DNA from 2 places in the Actinomadura meridiana genome. Region 2 is predicted to be linked to the other one. Evidence: predicted binding sites of a transcription regulator. Region 2 holds the regulator's gene; the other holds the start of a gene.
The links. Region 2 encodes LexA, which represses DNA repair genes until DNA is damaged. Its sites were predicted from a motif close to TCGAACANNTGTTCGA; they were not measured.
Positions count from the first base shown of each region.

Region 1: a site for LexA is predicted at 1,399-1,414, ahead of ABD808_RS17035 (DUF6504 family protein). Genes of this name have one in related genera too.

Region 1 covers NZ_BAABAS010000006.1:875,781-886,525, reverse strand. The annotation lists gene ABD808_RS17040 (DNA polymerase III subunit alpha) at 1-1,070, opposite strand, end outside; gene ABD808_RS17035 (DUF6504 family protein) at 1,072-1,347, opposite strand; gene ABD808_RS17030 (hypothetical protein) at 1,649-1,921, opposite strand; gene ABD808_RS17025 (TetR family transcriptional regulator) at 2,144-2,794, shown strand; gene ABD808_RS17020 (quinone oxidoreductase family protein) at 2,866-3,828, shown strand; gene ABD808_RS17015 (DUF4389 domain-containing protein) at 3,900-5,216, shown strand; gene ABD808_RS17010 (serine/threonine protein kinase) at 5,294-7,036, shown strand; gene ABD808_RS17005 (alpha/beta hydrolase) at 7,033-8,001, opposite strand; gene ABD808_RS17000 (LysE family translocator) at 8,077-8,718, opposite strand; gene ABD808_RS16995 (DUF1444 domain-containing protein) at 8,824-9,474, opposite strand; gene ABD808_RS16990 (cobyric acid synthase) at 9,515-10,745, opposite strand, start outside.
Region 2 covers NZ_BAABAS010000035.1:103,886-114,630, reverse strand. The annotation lists gene leuS (leucine--tRNA ligase) at 1-2,126, shown strand, start outside; gene lexA (transcriptional repressor LexA) at 2,272-2,973, opposite strand; gene ABD808_RS38180 (LysM peptidoglycan-binding domain-containing protein) at 3,149-3,484, shown strand; gene nrdR (transcriptional regulator NrdR) at 3,733-4,206, shown strand; gene ABD808_RS38170 (vitamin B12-dependent ribonucleotide reductase) at 4,325-8,215, shown strand; gene ABD808_RS38165 (NADPH:quinone oxidoreductase family protein) at 8,296-9,312, opposite strand; gene ABD808_RS38160 (TetR/AcrR family transcriptional regulator) at 9,424-10,074, shown strand; gene ABD808_RS38155 (ABC transporter permease) at 10,036-10,722, opposite strand; gene ABD808_RS38150 (ABC transporter permease subunit) at 10,719-10,745, opposite strand, start outside.

The DNA.
Region 1 (10,745 bases), on a different contig from region 2:
TCAAGGTCACCGATCCCGAGCAGGTAATTGACCAGGCTCCCCGCACCAGACCCACGTACAGCACACCGAATACCCCGCCCCCTGATCAACGCGGCGGCATCGGCAACCGTCAGGAAGTAGGAAGCCAACCCCTTCCTCCCAATCACACCCAGCTCGTCATCAAGCCGAGCACCCGCCTCCCCCGACCCGACAAGCCCCCGCCGAACCATCCCGTCCGCACACCGAGCCATGAGCAGGGCATACGGATCGCCATCAACATCCGGCAGGTGAAGGCCACCCAGGTCAAGATCGACGACGCAGCGTTCGGACAGCCGCCGGGTCTCGGCCAACAACACGTCCGCCTCATCAAGCCCGCACCCCAACTCCACGGCACGCCGCAGCTCAGGTATCGACTTCAGATAGGCATGCCCGGTCCGATCGTCGAGGTGCCGCCTATCCAGCGGAGCAAGGCGACGCGTCGCGTCCAAGACCTGCGCGACCGGATAATCGGCCGCGTCCAGATACCGGACGGCGTTGCCGACCACGGCAGGCACCCCGGCCGCCCGCGCGAGCGCCAACATCCGCGCCGCCCGGTGCCCATCCCCCCGGTCGAACCGGTTCACGATCTCCACCACGACCTCGGCCACCCCACGCCACTGCCCCAACAGCCCCTCCGCCAAGTCAGGCCGACGCCCCGCGACAGCACGTCCCACATCAGATTCCGGACCGAGCAGCACAACCAGCCCCTCGGCATGGGCCCCGACCATCTGCCGCGTCACCACGGGCTTTCCGCGCTCCCCCACAGCATGCGCCGCCGTCACGAGCCGACACAGCGACCGCCACCCGTCCCGTCCCTCGGCGAGCACCACGATCCGCTCCTCGCCGGTGGACGCGACCCGCAGATCGACACCGACAACGGCCCCGATCCCAACCTCCGCGCATGACCGAACGTGACGGACGGCACCGTACAGACCGTCGCGATCGGTCAACGCGAGCGTCTCCATCCCGAGCCCCGCCGCCCGCTCGGCCAGCGCGGCGGGCGGCGCGACGCCGTACCGCAGCGAGTAGCACGAGGCGACATGAAGGTGCACGTCAGTCCCATACCCGGGAAAGCAACCAGCTGTCGGCGACCACGTCGTAACGCAGCTCGTAAACGCCGACCTCCCGCCCGGGAGCCGCCTCGACCCGCCAGAACTCCCGCTCCCCGCTGGCCTCCCCGTCGGGATACCGCTCCCGCCACCAGTCACGCGTCGTGACCCAATGCTCCAACACCCGCCGCACGGTGTAGAGCCGTCCACCCCACACGAACCGCACGGGACGCCCGTCACTCACCCACACGTCCACCGGGTCACCGAACACACGCGTCATCTGCCTCCCCCTCGACCTCACCGCACGAGGGGAAGAGAGCATGCGGCCTATTCGAACAAACGTTCGCACAGAGTCTAGGGAACGCCCCACCCCGGGAGCAAGGCACCCCACCACGTGGACAAACCGCGACCACAATCACGGGTTGGGTGGCCGGAGGCGCCCCAGCGCCTCCGGCCACCCAACCCGACGACGCAGGCGACCGCAGCGACGCAAACGAACCGCGACAGGCCCCAAAAACCGCGACAGCGCCGTGAGGATCGCCTGCGTCGCGACGGGGGTTCCAGGGGGTCGCCCCCCTGGGTCAACACAGCATTTGGGCGAGGCGGGCGGCGACTGTTTCTGGTTGGGTTACGTCGGCCATGCCGCCGCCGGGCCAGAGGTAGTACCAGCCGTCGCCGGACGGGGTGGCGACGACCATGAGGCGGCGGCGCGTCCGGGCGCCGGACACGCTCAGCAGGGACTCCTCGGGGCCGGCGAGCCGCCAGGTGAGGCCGCGGGCCTCGACCTCGCGTGCGAGCGCCGCGAGGTGACGCCGGCGCGTCTCGGCGATCTCCCGCCCACCGACTACAGACACATCAGCCGCCTCAGTGGTCCGGGGCGCCGGATAATGACCACGGGCGATCGTCCGGCGACAATTGGTGACCAGCATCAGCATGACCCGGATCGTCGGGCCGCGCAGGGAAACCCGCGGAATCGGGTGGCCCGTCGCTCATGCGGAGGTGACGTCCGTGATAAAAGCCTCTCAAAGGACGGGCGTTCACCCGTCCGCGTGACGCGGAGAGTTAGGAGCGAGCCGATGAGCGCCGTGCCGCCCGGCGACCCGTCTGATCCCGCGCTGGCGGGGCTCCGCGAGCGCAAGAAGCAGCGGACCCGGCTCGCGCTGATCGACGCGGCGCTGGAGCTGTTCGTCTCCCAGGGGTACGAGGAGACGACGATCGACGAGATCGTGGCGGCCGTGGACGTGTCGCAGCGGACGTTCTTCCGTTACTTCGCCACCAAGGAGGACGTCGTCACGGGCTTCCTCGGCGAGCACGACCAGGGGATGGAGGACGCCCTGGCGGCAAGACCGGCCGGGGAGCGGCCGTTCACCGCGCTGTACGAGTCGCTCCGCGCCATCCTGCGGACGATCGCGACGGGCGACCCGGCCGACAGCGTCCGGTTCCGCCGCGTCCGGCAGGTGATCGAGGCGACGCCGTCGCTGATGGCGGCGCAGATGGCGCGGTACGCGGCGTCGACGGAGGCGCTGGCCGCCGAGATCGCGCGGCGCGAGGGCGTGGACCCACTGGACGATCTGCGCCCCCGGGTCGTCGTCGCGTTCTTCATGTCCGCCACCAAGATCGCGTTCGAGGACTGCGCCCGGCTGGACATCTGGGATCCGGCGACGGTCGCGGAACGGGTCGAGACCGCCGTGGCGCTGGTCGGGGAGACCATGCGCGACTGGGTCTGAGCGCCGGGTGGAATAGGCCGCCGGGCGGGCAGGTTCCGCGAGAGCGATCTTCCGACCGGTAGGAGAACGACATGCGCGCGATCGTGATCACCGAGAACGGCGGCCCCGAGGTGCTGGTGATCGGGGAGCCTCCCGTCCCGGAGCCGGGTCCCGGGGAGGTGCTGATCGACGTGGCGGCGGCGGGCGTCAACTTCATCGACGTGTACTTCAGGACGGGCGCGTACCCGCGGACGCCGCCGTACACGCCGGGCATGGAGGCGGCGGGCACGGTCGCGGCGGTCGGGGAGGGTGTGACGGAGTTCTCGGTCGGCGACCGCGTGGCCAGTGCCAACGTGACGGGCGCGTACGCGGAGAAGGCCATCGCGGCGGCGGACAGGGTCGTCCCCGTCCCGGACGGGGTGGGCCTCGACGACGCGGCCGCCGCGCTGTTGCAGGGCATGACGGCGCACTACCTGACACGGTCGACGTACCCGATCCAGGAGGGCGACACGGTCCTCGTGCACGCGGCGGCGGGCGGCATGGGTCTGCTGCTCACGCAGACGGCCAAGGCCCTCGGCGCCACGGTGCTCGCGACGGCGTCCACCCCGGAGAAGGAGAAGCTCGCCAAGGACGCGGGCGCCGACGTCACGATGGGGTACGACGGTTTCGCCGACCGGGTGCGGGAGCTGACCGGCGGGACGGGCGTCGCGGCCGTGTACGACGGCGTCGGCGCGCCCACGTTCGAGGGGAGCCTCGCGAGCCTGCGTCCGCGCGGGATGCTCGCGCTGTACGGGGCCGCGGGCGGGAAGGTGCCGCCGTTCGATCCGCAGCGGCTCAACGCGGGCGGGTCGCTGTTCCTCACGCGGCCGACACTGGCCCATTACGTCGCGGCCCGCGACGAGCTGCTGGAGCGTGCCGCCGACGTCTACCGGTGGGTGGAGTCCGGCGACCTCAACGTCCATGTCGGGCGCCGTTACGACCTCGCCGAGGCGGGTGCCGCGCACACCGATCTGGAGGGACGGCGGACCACCGGCAAGCTCCTGCTGATTCCCTGACCGTCCGCCGCGGCCCGGCGGCTCCCTTAGGGTTGGCCTCGTATAGACGATCTTCGAGGAGACCGCCCGCCATGACCGCATACGCCGCCGAACCGCTGGAGCAGGACGAACCACGCGTCCTCGGGCCCTACCGCCTGCTCGGACGGCTCGGCCGCGGCGGCATGGGAACGGTCTACCTGGGCGCGGAGCCCGACGGACGCCGGGTCGCGGTCAAGGTCGTCAACCGTGAACTGGCCGGGGAGCAGGCGTTTCTCACCCGGTTCCGGCAGGAGGTGACCGCGGCCCGTCGCGTTCATCGCTTTTGCACCGCTCCCGTGCTGGACGCCGGGCTCGACCAGGATCCGCCCTACATCGTCACCGAGTACATCGACGGTCCGAGCCTGGAACGCACCGTCGGGGGCAAGGGGCCGCTGCCCGGCTCCGACCTGGAGGGCATCGCGGTCGGGGTCGCCACGGCGCTCGCCGCGATCCACGGGGCCGGGATCGTCCACCGGGATCTGAAGCCCGCGAACGTGCTGCTGTCGTCCACCGGCCCCCGCGTCATCGACTTCGGCATCGCCCGCGCGCTGGACGCGCCGAACGGCCCGACCCGCACCGGCCAGTTCGTCGGGACCCCGGCGTACATCGCGCCCGAGGTGCTGCGCGGCGAGCCCGTCGAGCAGGCGTCGGACGTCTTCTCATGGGGCTGCGTCGTCACCTACGCCGGGACGGGCCGTCCACCGTTCCAGGGCAAGTCGGTCGCGGAGACGTTCCAGCGGATCAGCCACGAGGAACCCGATCTCGACGGTCTCGACCCGCGGCTGCGCGAGATCGTCGCCGCCGCGCTCGTCAAGGACCCGCGCGAGCGTCCGACGGCGCGGCAGATCCTCACCCGGCTCGTCGGCCAGGAGAGCCCGGAGCACGCCGTGGAGACGATCACGGCGACCTGGAAGGGACCCGCCCCCGACCCGGCGCCGGAAAAGGACGTACCGCGCCCGAGGTTCGCCCCGGAGGCGGACCGGTCGACCACGGCCGACGCACCCTCGACGCCCCCGACGCAGGCGCCCTCCCCCGCCCGGAGCGGACCCGCCGCGGACACCGACACCGTGGTCGTCGACCTGCCGTACCCGGCGCAGTGGCAGGGGCCGCGGCGCTGGTTCACCCTGATCAGGGGCCTGCTCGTCCTCCCGCACCTGATGCTGATGACGGCCATGTTCGCGATCCTGGTCGCCGTGATGGTGCTGAGCTGGCTGGTCATTCCGTTCACCGGCCGCTACCCGCGCGGCCTGTACCGGCTGGTCGTCGGCTGGCAGCGCTGGTCCGGCCGCGTGGTGGCGTACGCCTTCGGTCTCACCGGCGAGAAACTCCCGCCGTTCCGGTCTCTTCCCCCGGAACGTCGAACGCGCTGACCGTTTTGTGCGTCCGAAATAGCGCACCCACTAGGGTTTCCACGGAAACGACTGCCGATATCCAGTTCAGGACCACGATGACTACGCACGCGGGAGAGAACGGCGAGGCGCTGCGCCCTGACGACCCCACGGAACTCGGCCCCTACCAGATCGTCGGCAGGCTCGGCCGCGGCGGCATGGGGACGGTCTATCTCGGCGCGGACCGCACCGGTCGCCGCGTCGCCGTCAAGGTGATCAACCGGGAGCTGGCAGGGGAGGCCGCGTTCCGCGACCGGTTCCGGCGCGAGGTGACGGCGGCCCGGCAGGTCCGCCGGTTCTGCACCGCGCCCGTGCTGGACGCCGAGTTGGACGAGAACCCGCTGTACGTCGTCACCGAGTACATCGAGGGCCCGAGCCTGGAACGGGCGGTCGCCGAGCGCGGCCCGCTGCCGGGCTCCGACCTGGAGGGCGTGGCGGTCGGGGTCGCCACGGCGCTCGCCGCGATCCACGGGGCCGGGATCGTCCACCGGGACCTGAAGCCCGCGAACGTGCTGCTGTCGTCCACCGGCCCCCGCGTGATCGACTTCGGCATCGCCCGCGCGCTCGACGCCGCCGACGGGCCCACACGCACCGGCCAGTTCGTCGGGACGCCCAACTACCTGCCGCCCGAACTGCTGCGCGGCGAACCGGTCACACCCGCGTCGGACGTGTTCTCGTGGGGCTGCGTCGTCGCCTACGCCGGGACGGGCAGCGCGCCGTTCGCGGGCAACACCGTCCCGGAGATCTTCTACCGCGTCGCGCACGACGAGCCGAAGCTGGACGGGCTCGACCCCGGCCTGCGGGACGTGGTCGCCGCCGCGCTCGACAAGGACCCACGGAACCGGCCGTCCGTCCAGGACCTGCTGGGACGGCTCGTCGGCAACGGCAAGGCCGACCCGGCGACGCTCGCCGAGACCGTCCAGGCGGGCTGGCACGCGACCCCGACCGACCCGACCGTGCAGGCCCACCCCGGGCAGCCCTCCGGACCAGCCGCCGGTCCGCCCGCCGGGCAGACCGCGTTCCAGCAGGGCCCGACGGCGATGCTCGGCGCCGACGTCACGCGCCGCGACACCGGAGGCCCCCGCCGCCGAGCCGGTGGGGCGCCCCGCCGTCCGCTGATCATCGCCGGGGCTGCGGTGGCCGTGCTCGCGGTCCTCGCCGTCGTCGGGTTCACCGTGCTGCGCCCGGACGGCCCGCCCGACAACCTCGCCACCACGTTCAGCGACGACTTCTCCAACGACGACTCCGGCTGGGGCAACATCGGGACCGACTACGGCTACCGCGACGGCAAGTACTGGATGCAGACCGCCACCTACACCGCGTCCGTCACCCGGTGGGTGCCGAAGGAAAACGTGAACGCCTTCCCCGACCCGGTCCTGGCGACCGTGACGGTGAACGTCACGCAGGGCCCCGATGACGCGCTGTTCGGGCTTCTGTGCCGGGGAAACAACCAGAACAGCAAGATCTCCCAGTACCTGTTCATGGTCCGCAACGACGGCAAGGGCGCGGTGCTCCGCAAGACCAACGGGGACCAGGGCATCAAGGAACTGGCCGCGCCCGACTCGGTTCCCGGCTACTCCGACAAGGGCCCGAACAAGCTCCAGATCGCCTGCGAGGGGAAGGGCGGCAAGCAGGTCCGGCTGCGCCTGTGGGTGAACGGGAAGCAGGTCATCGACACCACCGACTCCGACCAGCCGCTGGGCAACGGCTGGGTCGGGATGGAGGTCGACCGGGGCGGCAACGAGGCCCAGCAGGTGAGCGCCCAGTTCGACGACTTCGACATGTCGAAGATTCGCGGTTAGCCCTCGCCGTCGTCTGCGGGCAGGTAGCCGCTCGTCCAGCGGGCCAGTTCGGTGAACACCTGCGACCGGGCGGGCTCGGCCGACAGCACCAGGTCGTGCAGGCCGCCGTCGATGCGGACGAGCGTGACGTGCCGTCCGATCCTGGGCGCCCACCGCGCCATGTGCTCCACGTCCAGGACGGCGTCGGCGCCCGTCACGTCGGGCACCCTGCGCGTGGGACGGACGCTGCGCGTGGACGCCATGACCAGCACAGGGACATCAACGTCCAAACCCTTGTGCAGGCGCAGCTGACCACGCCGGACGGCCGCCAACCACCCCGCACGCACCGGGAACCCGGGGATCGGCTTCCAACCCAGATCGAAGTCCCATTCGCCATCGTGGTCACGGTGAAGGCTGCGCGGATAGCGGTCTGACACGCTCGCAGGCAGTTTCGCCTTCGGAAACCGTGGCCGCAGGGCCCGCGCAAGACCGGCGCCTAGCTTGCGCATCAGCAGCGGCTCCGCGATGTCGAGGAACGGGCTGTTCAGGAAGACCGCGTCGACCAGGCCCTGCCCTTTCGCCTTGTCGGCCCAGAGCGCGGCGATGAGCCCGCCCGTCGAGTGGCCGTTCAGTAGGAGGGTGTCGTGCCCGTCCACGTCCCGGACGATCCGGACGGCCTCGTCGATCTCCGGGAAGTAGTCCGACAGGCTCTCGATGTAGTTCGGCGTCTGGTGTGGACGCAGCGACCGCCCGTACTTGCGCAGGTCCAGCGCGTAGAAGTCGAAACCCAGGCCCAGATAGAAGTCGGCCAGGTGCTTCTGGAAAAAGTAGTCGATGAACCCATGCAGATACAGCACCGCACGCCGGGACGGCTCAGTACCGCGCCGCCGGACCAGCGTCGCGACGACCTCCCCTTCGGCGTCCCGGCCAAGCGGCAGCTCGATCGCCTCGTACCCGGGGCCGAGCACATCCGTCGTCGCCTCCACGCCGCCTCCCTCGTCACAGACGTCACCGTGACTGAACGGTACAGACCGGAGCCCGGCGGGGCCCTCCGAGGGGCCTCAGTCCTTGTGCCCGGTCGTCGCGACGGTCACGCCGAGGCCGATCATCATCAGCCCACCAGTGCCGCCGATCGCGGCCAGGCGGCGGGGCGAGCGGGCGAACCATTCGCGGGCCGTCCCGGCGGCGATGCCCCACACGCTGTCGCTGAGCAGCGCGATCACCGCGAAGACCAGCCCGAACACCATCATCTGCACGGGCGCGTGCCCCTGCTCCCGGACGACGAACTGCGGGAGGACGGCCGCGAAGAACACGGTCGTCTTCGGGTTCGTCACACCGACCACGAACCCTTGCAGGAGGGCTCGCCCGTCGCCGCCCTGGCCTTCCTCGTCCGCCGCGATCGTCTCCTGGAGGGACCGGCGGTGCCGGAAGGCCTGCACCCCGAGATAGACGATGTAGACGGCACCCACCACCTTCAACGCGGTGAACACGATGGCGGAGCGTTCCACGATCGAGCCGACGCCGATCGCCACGGCGACGGTCAGCACGAGCGAGGCGAGCACCCCGCCACCGACGCCCGCGAGCGCCGTCCGGCGACCGTGCGCCAGCGCGCGCCCCACGACGAACAGCACGTTCGGCCCCGGAATGATAATGATCGCGAACGCCATCACGGCGAACGCGAGCGTTTGATGCATCGACACCATGCCCGCGACACTACGCAGCCCGTCCCGCCCGTCCCACCGAATTTCCGGGCCCTCCACCGCTCCAGACGGCCCGGGCTGGACCGGCGCGTCGAGCGGCGTTTGTGATCAAGACTGGAAGACGTTCCAGATGTCGCCGCGCCGTACCAGCAGGTCGTGGGTGAGGAGGCTTCCGGCGGGGACGTCCCATGCCGGGTCGCCGCCGGGGTCGCCGCGGTCCGCGCGGTCTCCGGCCCACACCTGCGTCACCGTCCAGCGGAGCTTGTCGACGCCGTCCGGGTGGCCGGTGCCGGACGCGACGAACACGTCCCGCGCCGGGACCGCGACGACGAGGTCGCCGTCGACGTCCTGCGCGAGCTTGTCCAGGAAGCCCTCGTCCAGCAGCAGGCCCGACTCCAGGGTGCCGATGGACGCCGCCGCGTCACCGCCGCCGAGCGACACCGTCACGGCGCGCACGTCCGGAGACCATTCCAGGCGCAGGTCGGGACGCAGGTTCCGCAGGTTGAGCACCGCGCGGCGGCGCAGCTCCCCCGGCGGGACGCCCAGCTCGTCGCAGTGCCGCCGCGCCACATGCTCGTGCCGGCGGCCGGACGGGACGCCCTCGTCGACGATCTCCAGCGCGTAGGTGGCGTACAGGTCGGCGGCGAACGGGTCGCGGATCGGCTCCTCGTCCGGCGGCAGCGGGAACTCCAACTGGACCTCCGCCGGCACCCGCGCCCTCATCAGCGGGACGATCAGACTGGACCGCGGGTCGGTCACGGGAGTCCTCCTGAAGCCTGCGCCCGGTGTCTCGGATGGATCACCCTACCGTCGCGGCGGGCGCCCCGCCCGGCGGCACGACGGGAAGGCCGCGCGGCGCGCCGCCCTCGATGATCCGCCACACGGCGTCGGTGTCCAGATGCTCCTCGACGAGGTCGCCGAGCGCGTCGAACGTCGCCTCCCGCAACGCCTGGAAACACACGTCGGGCGCGGGCGTGAAATCGCGGCCGCTCTCCTCCGCGACGTCCTTGAGAAAGGCGCGCCTGAACCCGTCGTTCTCCATTGCGCCGTGCCAGGTCGTCCCCCAGACGGCGCCTTCACGGCAGCCGTCGAGAAACGGTTCTCCTTCCGCCGTCACCGTGCCGTGGTGAATCTCGTAGGCGTGGACGTCTTCGCCGTATGCGCGCCCGGACGGACGTCCGAGGGTCTTCTCTTTCCCGAACTCCACCGTCGCGGGCAGAATCCCGAGCCCGGCGACCCGTCCGGCGCCCGACTCGACGTCATCGACGATTTCACGGGCGAGCATCTGATAGCCGCCGCAAATGCCGAGGACTGGGCGCCCTTCTCGGACGCGCTTGAGGATCTCGTCGGCCATTCCGCGCTCCCGCAGCCACGCCAGGTCGTTCACCGTCGCGCGGGTTCCCGGCAGGACGACCAGATCGGCCTCCGCCAGATCCCCGGCGCTGGCCGCGTAGCGGACGACGACACCCGGCTCGCAGGCCAGCGCGTCCAGATCGGTGAAGTTGGAAATCCGTGGAAACCTGACCACCGCGATCCGCAGGGTCTGCTTTCCGACCGGGCCTCTCGCGTCGGGTCGGGGCGCGTCCAGAGCCAAGGTGTCTTCGGAATCCAGATACAGCCCGAGTTTCCAGGGCAGCACACCCAGCGTCGGACGGCCCGTGAGCTTCTCCAACTGGTCGAGACCCGGCTCCAGCAGTTCCCGCGCGCCACGGAACTTGTTGATGACGAACCCCGCGATCAGTGCCTGGTCCGCGGGCTCAAGAAGGGCCACCGTCCCGAACAGCGAGGCGAACACACCGCCCCGGTCGATGTCCCCGACCACGACCACGGGAAGGTCGGCGGCTCGCGCGAGCCCCATGTTCACGATGTCGCCCGCCCGCAGATTGATTTCGGCCGGACTTCCCGCGCCCTCGCAGATCACCACGTCATACTCGTCCCGAAGCTCCGCGAGACTCCTCTCCACCACGCCCGCGAGCCACGCCTTGCGCTCCCCGTACTGCCGGGCGTCGACCTCTCCCACCGGACGTCCG
Region 2 (10,745 bases):
TCCGGCGCTACGCCCCCTCGTTCGACTGGACGCGGCGGCTGCACACCTCCGACCCCGAGTACTACAAGTGGACGCAGTGGCTGTTCCTGCGCTTCTACGAGCGGGGCCTGGCCTACCGCAAGGGCGGCCACGTCAACTGGTGCCCGAAGGACCAGACCGTCCTGGCCAACGAGCAGGTCGTCGGCGGCCACTGCGAACGCTGCGGGACGCTGGTCGAGAAGCGCCTCCTGACCCAGTGGTACTTCAAGATCACCGAATACGCGGACCGGCTGCTGGACGACATGGAGCAGCTGGAGGGCAAGTGGCCCGAGCGCGTCCTGCTGATGCAGCGCAACTGGATCGGCCGCTCCACCGGCGCCGACGTCGACTTCGTGATCGAGGGACGGGACGCGCCCGTCACCGTCTACACCACCCGTCCCGACACCCTGTTCGGCGCCACCTTCATGGTCGTCGCCGCCGACGCCGCGCTGGCCGAGGAGATCTGCGCCCCCGACCAGCGGGCCGCGTTCGAGGCGTACCGGGAGGAGGTCTCCCGGGAGAGCGAGATCGAGCGGCTGGCCGCCGAGCGCGAGAAGACCGGCGTGTTCCTGGGCCGCTACGCGGTCAACCCGGTCGACGGGGAGCGGCTGCCGATCTGGGCGTCCGACTACGTGCTGGCCGAGTACGGGCATGGCGCGATCATGGCCGTCCCGGCGCACGACCAGCGTGACCTGGACTTCGCGCTGAAGTTCGGCCTGCCCGTCCGCGTCGTCGTCGAGACCGGCCTGCCCGACCCCGCCGAGACCGGCATCGCCACCCCCGGCGACGGCGCGATCGTCAACTCCGGGCCCATCGACGGCCTGACGAAGGCCGACGGCATCGCCCGCATCACCGAGGTCCTGGAGGAGCGCGGCACGGGCCGCGCGGCGGTGAACTTCCGGCTGCGCGACTGGCTGGTGTCGCGGCAGCGGTTCTGGGGCTGCCCGATCCCGATCATTCACTGCGACGCGTGCGGGGAGGTGCCCGTCCCCGACGACCAGCTGCCGGTGCGGCTGCCCGAGGGGCTGCGCGGCGCCGACCTGGCCCCGAAGGGCACGTCGCCGCTGGCCGCCGCGTCCGACTGGGTGAACGTCGACTGCCCGAAGTGCGGCGGGCCCGCCAAGCGCGACACCGACACCATGGACACGTTCGTCGACTCGTCCTGGTACTTCTTCCGCTACTGCTCGCCCGGCTACGACGGCGGCCCGTTCGACGTCGAGCAGGTCCGCCGGTGGATGCCGGTCGACCAGTACACCGGCGGCGTCGAGCACGCCATCCTGCACCTGCTGTACAGCCGGTTCTTCACCAAGGTGCTGTACGACCTGGGCATGGTCGAGTTCACCGAGCCGTTCCGCGCCCTGCTGAACCAGGGCCAGGTGACCAACCAGGGCAAGGCGATGTCGAAGACGCTGGGCAACGGCGTCGACCTGGGCGAGCAGATCGCCGACTTCGGCGTGGACGTCGTCCGGCTGGCGATCCTGTTCTCCGGCCCGCCGGAGGACGACATCGACTGGGCGGACGTGTCCCCGCACGGCATGTCGAAGTTCCTGTCGCGCGTGCACCGGATCGCCACCGAGGTCGCGTCCCCGACCGGAGTCGACGTCACGACCGGCGACCCCGCGCTGCGCCGCGTCACCGCCCGCACGATCGACGAGGCCACCACCCTGGTCGAGACGCACCGGTTCAACGTGGCGATCGCGCGGATCATGGAGCTGGTCACCGCGACCCGCAAGGCCATCGACTCCGGGCCGGGCGCCGCAGACCCGGCCGTCCGCGAGGCCGCCGAGTCGATGGCGACGATGCTGTCGCTGTTCGCGCCCTACACCGCCGACGAGACCTGGGAGCTGCTGGGCCGCACCGCGCCGGTCGTCCGGGCTGGCTGGCCGTCGGCCGACCCGAACCTGCTGGTGGAGGAGTCGGTGACGTGCGTCGTCCAGGTGGCGGGCAAGGTCCGCGACCGCCTGGAGGTGCCGCCGGACGTCGCCGAGGCCGATCTGGAGCGGCTGGCCCTGGCCTCCACCAAGATCCAGGACGCGCTGGCCGGTGCCGAGATCGCCAAGATCATCGTCCGCGCCCCCAAGATCGTCAACATCGTCCCCCAACGCTGACGCGCTGAGAGCCGCCCGCTCCCGGGAGCGGGCGGCTGACGGTTCGCCGAGCGCCCACAGAGACGCCGGCACACGCTGAGGGGCCGCCGGTGGTCATTACCGGCGGCCCCTCAGTCGTCATGTGGACGCCCGTACGGGCGGGGGGTCACATCTTGCGCAGGACCGCCACGACGCGGCCCAGGACCGTCGCCTCGTCGGCGGCGATGGGCTCGTACGCCGGGTTCTGCGGCAGCAGCCAGATATGGCCGTCGTCGCGACGCTTGAACGTCTTCACCGTGGCCTCGCCGTCGATCATGGCGGCCACGACGTCGCCCTGCTCGGCCACCGGCTGTTGCCGGACGACCACCCAGTCACCGTCCGCGATCGCGGCCTCGATCATCGAGTCGCCGGTGACCTTCAGCAGGAAGTGGGTCCCCTCGCCGACGAGCTGCTTCGGCAGGGTGAACACGTCCTCCACGGACTCCTCGGCGAGGATCGGGCCGCCGGCCGCGATTCGGCCGACCAGCGGCACGTAGGCGGGCGCGGGCTGGGCCGCCGTGGCCTGGGCCCCCGCCGTCTCGTAGGCCTCCTCCTCGGTGCGTACCGGGGTGGCGCCCGGTACCCGTACCTCGACCGCGCGCGGACGGTTGGGGTCGCGACGCAGGAAGCCCTTGCGCTGTAGCGCCCGGAGCTGGTGGGACACGCTGGAGGTGCTGGTCAGCCCCACGGCCTCACCGATCTCGCGCATCGAGGGCGGGTACCCACGGCGCTGGACCGAGTCGCGGATCACCTCCAGCACCATGCGCTGCCGCTGGGTCAACCCCGTCTCGTCCATGGGGCCGTCTGGCAGCTCCCGGACCTTGCTCATCGCTCGTCGCCTCCCGGGCGCCTCGATCCGTCACTCCTTGTCATGAACCTATCGCGTCGGAACGCGATGATCAAACAATTGTTCGAAGTGGTCCTCGCTTTTTCCCGACGTCTCCTGGTAGAACATCGTACTGGTGTTCGATCGAAAATGCATTCGACGTCGAGGAGGGGGAGAGATGCCGGGTTCGCCCCACAGTGACCGTGCCCCGATCCGGCTCACCCGCCGCGGACGCGCCGTTCTGGTCGGCTTCGCCGCGACCGCCACACTCATGTCACTCTGGCTCACGGTCGGCCCCGGCGCCTTCGCCGGAGACCGTGAGACTCACCGAATCCCGGCGCATCCCGCGAGAACCGTCATCGTCGGACCCGGCGACACCCTCTGGGACATAGCCGCCGGCGCCGAACCGGGGGCCGACCCGCGTCGCGTCGTCCAGCGCATCCTCGACCTGAACGGTCTGGGCGGTGACCCCACCGTCCAGCCGGGCCAGGAACTTCGCCTTCCCGCCCACTGATCGCCGCTTCTGCTCGACGGAGCCCACGACACGCGACGCGCGACACGCCCGGGCGAAGATCGTCGAACAGGAGAGATGGCCTGTGTGGACGTGGCGGATGTGACGTGCGAGGCATCGGATCAGGTTGCGTACGCCTGCGGCGCGCCGTACCGTTGACCACAACATCTAGTAGTCACACCGATGTGCTTACCCAATATGTATGGCACTGTTGAGTGTGGCGGAGCTTTTCGTCAGGGGAGGGGTCAAGCGTGCACTGCCCGTTCTGCCGCAACCCTGACACCAAAGTGATCGACAGCCGTTCGACCGACGACGGGGGCGCAATTCGGCGCCGCCGGTCGTGCGCCGAATGCGGTCGGCGATTCACGACACAGGAGAACGTGCTCGTGATGGTGGCCAAACGAAGCGGGGTCACCGAACCGTTCTCCAGAGAAAAGATCATCGCCGGGGTGCGCAGGGCCTGCCAGGGCCGTCCGGTCGACGAGGATGCGCTCGCGAAGCTGGGTCAGCGGGTCGAAGAGGCGATCAGATCGTCCGGATCCGCGGAAATACCCTCGCACGAGGTCGGGCTCGCGATTTTGGGACCGCTTCGCGAACTCGACGAGGTCGCCTATCTCCGATTCGCGTCGGTCTACCGGAGCTTCGAGTCTCTGGACGACTTCGCCAAGGAGATCGAGGCACTGCGGAAAGCCGGTTCCTCGGGGGAACCCGGCCCGTCCACGTAAGGGCGAGGCCAGCACACATAAGCACAGGTAGGAGCGCCTCCGCGCGGGCATGGCCCGGGCGGCGGCGGTGTTGTTCCTGAACAGGGCCCTGCGGGTGGGGCCCGAGAGGGGGAAGGTCATGACGGAGACGGTGAGCGGCTCGGCGGCCCGGCGCGGCAAGGGGGGCCGCAAGGGGTTGAAGGTCGAGCGCATCTTCACCACGCCCGGCGTGCATCCGTATGACGAGCTGCGCTGGGAACGTCGTGACGTCGTCATGACCAACTGGCGCGACGGCTCGGTGAACTTCGAGCAGCGCGGCGTCGAGTTCCCCGACTTCTGGTCGCTGAACGCCGTCAACATCGTCACGTCGAAGTACTTCCGCGGCGCGGTCGGCACGCCGCAGCGGGAATGGAGCCTGAAGCAGCTCGTCGACCGCGTCGTCAGCAAGTACGTGGACACGGCCCTCGAACAGGGCTACCTCGCGTCCGAGCAGGACGTCGAGATCTTCGACCACGAACTGAAGCACGCCCTCGTCCACCAGCTGTTCAGCTTCAACTCGCCCGTCTGGTTCAACGTCGGCACCAGGTCCCCCCAGCAGGTGAGCGCGTGTCAGACCTATGACTCCCTGGTCAGTACGCCCGCCGGTCTGATCCCGATCGGCCGGTTGGTCGAGCGGGACGCGGTCGGGACGAAGGTCTACGACGCACACGGACTCACCCGCGTCGTCGCGACCAAGGCCAACGGTGTCCGGGACGTTCTGCGCATCCACACCAAGGCCGGTTACACCCTCGACGTCACCCCTGACCACGTCGTGTGGAAGGCATCCGGTGACGATTCGGGGCGGTTCGTCGAGGCAGGCGAGTTGAACGTCGGTGACCAGCTCGAATGGCATCGCGTCGCAGCATACGGTGAGAGCGAGATCACCTCGCGGGAGTTCGCCGAGGCGGCACTCGCCGGATGGCTCCAGGCGGACGGTTTCGTGGGCTGCTACGAGACCGGAACGAACCGTTCCCTGACCATCGAAGCCATGACGGTGACCGACGCCGAGCGGGAGTGGGTCACACGCCACCTGAACGTGGTGTTCCCTGACGTCCACCGGCACGAGCGGTCGGTCGAGACGCAGGACGACACCCTCGACTGCCGCCGAACACGCCTCTACGGCGATGTTCTGTCCGGTTACGTTGATAAATGGGGTCTTCTGGCCCGCGGTGTCGACATGGTCGTCCCCGACGGTCTGTTCACCGCGCCGCTGCCCATCGTCGCCGCCTACCTGCGGAGCGTTTTCCAGGCCGACGGTTTCGTGTCCGCCCGCGAGGCGTCCACCGTCATCGAGGTCGACATGATCTCCGAGGAGCTGATCCGGGGTATGCAGCGCCTGCTGCTGCGTTTCGGCGTCTTCTCCCGGGTGGGCGTCAAGAAGCCCAACCGGCCGGACCAGAAGCCGTGCTGGACGCTGCGCATCCAGAACGCGGGCGACCGCCGCGTCTTCGCAGACGAGATCGGCTTCATCGACCCGGCCAAGGCCCTGAAGATGCACCAGGGCTTCGAGAAGCCGGGGCGTCCCGCCAGGCCGACCAAGCGGCTGGAGATCGCGAAGATCGAGGATCTCGGCGCGCTGGACGTCTACGACATCCAGACCGAGAGCGGCGAGTACCTCTGCGACAACATTCGGGTGCACAACTGTTTCATCCTGTCGGTGGACGACACGATGGAGTCGATCCTCGACTGGTACAAGGAAGAGGGCGTCATCTTCAAGGGCGGGTCCGGCGCGGGCCTGAACCTGTCCCGCATCCGGTCGAGCCGGGAGCTGCTGTCGTCCGGCGGCACGGCCAGCGGGCCCGTCTCGTTCATGCGCGGCGCCGACGCCTCCGCCGGAACGATCAAGTCGGGCGGTGCGACCCGCCGCGCCGCCAAGATGGTCGTGCTCGACGTCGACCACCCCGACGTCGAGGAGTTCATCGCGACCAAGGCGCGCGAGGAGGAGAAGATCCGCGCGCTGCGGGACGCCGGGTTCGACATGGACCTCGGTGGCAAGGACATCGGCAGCGTCCAGTACCAGAACGCCAACAACTCGGTCCGCGTGTCCGACGAGTTCATGCACGCCGTCGAGTCCGACGGCGAGTTCGGCCTGCGCGCCCGGATGACCGGCGACGTCGTCGACACCGTCAGGGCCAAGGATCTGTTCCGCCTGATGGCCAAGGCGGCCTGGGAGTGCGCCGACCCCGGCATCCAGTACGACGACACGATCAACGACTGGCACACCAACCCCGAGACCGGGCGGATCACCGCCAGCAACCCGTGCTCGGAGTACATGAGCCTGGACAACTCGTCCTGCAACCTGGCGAGCATCAACCTGCTGAAGTTCCTCACGGACGCGGGGACGTTCGACGTCCAGCGGTTCGTCAAGCTGACCGAGCTGATCATCACGGCGATGGACGTCTCGATCACCTTCGCCGACTTCCCCACCGAGAAGATCGCGGAGACGACCCGCGACTACCGGCAGCTCGGCATCGGCTACGCCAACCTCGGCGCGCTGCTGATGGCCACCGGTCACGCCTACGACTCGGAGGGCGGACGGTCCCTCGCCGCGACGATCACCTCGCTGATGACGGGTGTCGCGTACCGGCGGTCGGCGGAGATCGCCGGTGTCGTCGGCCCCTACGCGGGGTACGCGCGCAACGCCGAGGGCCACAAGCGCGTCATGCGCAAGCACGCCGCGGCCAACGACGGCATCCGCACCCCGGACGAGATGGGCAAGGTGATCCACGCCGCCGCCGCGAAGCAGTGGCAGGAGTGCCTGAAGGTCGGCGAGAAGTACGGCTACCGCAACGCGCAGTCGAGCCTGCTCGCGCCCACGGGCACGATCGGGCTGATGATGGACTGCGACACCACGGGGATCGAGCCCGACCTCGCGCTGATGAAGTTCAAGAAGCTCGTCGGCGGCGGGTCCATGCAGATCGTCAACAACACGGTGCCGCGCGCGCTGGAGAAGCTCGGCTACCAGCAGGAGCGGATCGAGGCGATCGTCGAGTACATCGCCGAGCACGGGCACGTCGTGGACGCCCCCGGGCTGCGTCCCGAGCACTACGAGGTGTTCGACTGCGCGATGGGCGAGCGGGCGATCAGCCCGATGGGGCACGTCCGGATGATGGCGGCCGTCCAGCCGTTCCTGTCCGGCGCGATCTCCAAGACCGTGAACATGCCGGAGAAGGCCACCATCGAGGACATCGAGAAGGTGTACTTCGAGGGCTGGCGGCTCGGCCTGAAGGCGCTGGCGATCTACCGGGACAACTGCAAGGTGGGTCAGCCGCTGTCGGTCGCGGGGAAGAAGGAGGAGGCCAAGGAGGCCCCGGCGGAGGCGGGCCCGACGCGCCCGGTCCGCAGGCGGCTGCCGAAGCAGCGTCCGGCGACCGTCACCCGGTTCTCCGTGGCGGGCGCCGAGGGGTACATGACCGCCTCGTCCTACCCGGACGACGGGGTCGGGGAGGTCTTCCTCAAGCTCGGCAAGCAGGGCTCCACGCTCGCCGGTGTGATGGACGCCTTCTCCATGGCGATCTCCATCAGTTTGCAGTACGGCGTGCCGCTGGAGACGTGGGTGGAGAAGTTCACCAACATGCGGTTCGAGCCCGCCGGGATGACCGACGACCCCGACATCCGCATGGCCACCTCGGTGATGGACTACATCTTCCGCCGCCTGGCGCTGGACCACATCCCCTACGAGGAGCGGGCCGAGCTCGGCATCCTGACCGCGGGTGAGCGCGCGCTCCAGGCCAACGGCGAGGACCCGGCCGCCCTGCACGCCGAGGACGAGGTCGACCACGAGACCCTGGCGCAGTCCGCCGCGATCACCCCGCCCGCGCCCGCCGCCTCGGCCCCGGCGGGGGAGGTGCGCTCGTCCATGGAGGTCATCGAGAGCCGCCAGGGCCGCACCGCCGACGCGCCGCTGTGCCTCACCTGCGGCACGAAGATGCGCCCGGCGGGAAGCTGCTACGTCTGCGAGGGCTGCGGCTCCACCAGCGGTTGCAGCTGACCCGTCGCCCGGCCGAATGGCCGTGACGTGTGAGGGGGGGATCCGGGAGTGTTCCGGATCCCCCTTGTCGTCTTTCTTGGTTAGGGGAGTAGGGCGAGTTTGCCGGTGGTGGCTCGTGCTTCCAGTTCCGCGAGGGCTTTGGGGCCGTCGGCGAGGGCGTGGGTGGTGGGGGTACCGGGGGCGAGGACGCCGGTGGCGAGGAGGCCGAACAGGTCGCCCATGACCTCGCCGAAGATGTGCGGGGTGGCCTGGATCAGCATGCCGATGTTCAGGCCGATGACGTGGACCTGGTGCTTGTAGACCAGGTCCCAGTTGGTGATCGAGGCTTCGCCGCCCGCCAGGCCGTAGACGACGACGCGGCCGGTGACCCGTTTGGTCGCGGCGAGGCTGGCCTCCAGGGTGGCGCCGCCGACGGAGTCCAGGACGAGGTCGGCGCCCGCGCCGCCGGTCAGCCGGAGGACCTCGGCGGCGATGTCGGTACTCCGGGAGTCGATGACGTGGTCGGCGCCCAGGGCCCGGACGGTGTCGTGTTTGCCCGGGGACGCGGCGGCGATCACCCTGGCGCCGTAGTGCTTGGCCATTGTGACCGCGACCTGGCCGGTGCCTCCGGCGGCGGCGTGGATCAGCACGGTCTGTCCGGCGGTGACGCCGCCGAGCGGTTTGAGCGCGGCCAGGGCGGTCGGCCAGCTCACGACCAGGCCGAGTGCCTGCTCGTCGGTCCAGCCTTCGGGGACGGGTAGCGCGGCGACGGCGGGCAGCGTCAGGTATTCGGCGAAGGCGCCGCCTCCCATGTTGACGCCGACGACGTGGGTGCCGGGTTCGAGCCCGGTCACTTCCGCGTCGAGCGCGACGACCTCCCCGGCGGCCTCGACTCCCGCCAGGTACGGCGGCTGTGGGCCGCCCGCGAACACGCCTCGGGACTGCGAGATGTCGACGAAGTTGACACCGGCGGCGGTGACCCGGATCAGCACCTCGCCCGGGCCCGGCGTCGGGACCGGGGCGTCGGTGATCAGGCGCAGGTCGTCCGGGCCGTCCAGGGAGGTCTGCTGGAGGGCGCGCATGGTGGTGGGCACGTGGGCGGGCATGGTGGTGGGCATGGGTGGTCCCCTTTTGTTTATCGAGCGACAAACAAATCGTGGCAGTGCGACGCGGTGCAGGTCAAGCTATTGTTGGTCGAACGACAAACAAGTTCGGAGATGTGCTTCCCGATGGCTACTCGCGGCAGGCCGCGCACGTTCGACCCGGACATCGCCCTGCGGCAGGCGCTGGACGTGTTCTGGGAACGGGGCTACGAGGGTGCCTCGCTCAGCGAGCTGGCCAAGGCGATGGGGATCGCCTCGGCCAGCATCTACGCCTGCTTCGGCAGCAAGGAGGACCTGTTCCGCAAGGTCATGCTGCTCTACGGCACGACCGTTGGGGACCCGCCCCAGCGTGCGCTGCGCGAGTACCCGACCACGCGGGCGGCGGTCCACGCGATGCTGCGCGCCACCGCAGACCAGATCACCCGGTCCGACGATCCGCACTACTGCATGCTGATTCTCGCCGCGCCGACCGGTGCAGTGGAGAACCACGCGGTGCGTGAGTTCCTGGCCGACATCCGGCACGGCATGCTCGCCAGCGTCAGGGAGCGGCTCGAACGCGGGGTCGTCGACGGCGATCTCAGGGCGTCGTCGGCCGGTCTCGACGCCATGGCCCGCTACTACACGACCGTGGTGCAGGGCATGTCCGTCCAAGCTCGGGACGGGGCCACCCGCGACGAGTTGGAGACGGTCATCACCTGCGCGATGGCCGCGTGGGAGCCGCTCGTGTCGGCCGGTGGGTCAGGCGTCGCGCAGGTGCAAGAGCAGGGCGCCGAGTAGGACCGTCGCGGCGGCCCATCCGGCGGTCACGTCCAGTCCGGCGCTCGTCGGTCCGATCCGCTGGAGCAGCCGTTGCCACTGCGGGTCGGCGACGACCTGGGCGAGCAGTGGGAACAGGTAGAGCAGGCCGAGGACGATCCCGATGCTGGTCGCCGAGTCCCGTAGGACGGTGGCGACCCCGAGGCTGAGCAGGGCGATCAGGGCCAGGTAGACGATCGAGTCGACGGACGCGCGCAGGGTCGGCCCGTTGGCCAGGGGCAGGGCGGGCAGGATGAGGCGTCCGGCCAGGAGCGATCCGAGTACCGCGATCGTCCCGGCCACGGTCACGGCGCCGGTCAGGGTGATGGCCTTGGCCGCGAGGGCCGTGAAACGACGCGGTATCGCGGTCAGGGTGGTGCGGATCATGCCCGTGCCGTACTCGCCGGAGATGGTCAGCACGGCCAGGACGGCGACCAGCGCCTGTCCGAGGTGGACTCCGGTGAGGCTGAGCTTGGCCGGGTCGCCGCCGCAGGCGCGAGTCGTGCAGGTCGCCAGGGAGGTCGCTCCGGCGCTGAGGCTCACGGTCGCCGCGATGGTGCCGAGCAGGAGCAGCAGGGGGGCGGTGACGGTGCGGAGCTTCGTCCATTCCGCGTGCAGGGCCTCCTTCATGCGTCCCTCCGGTTGAGCAGGAC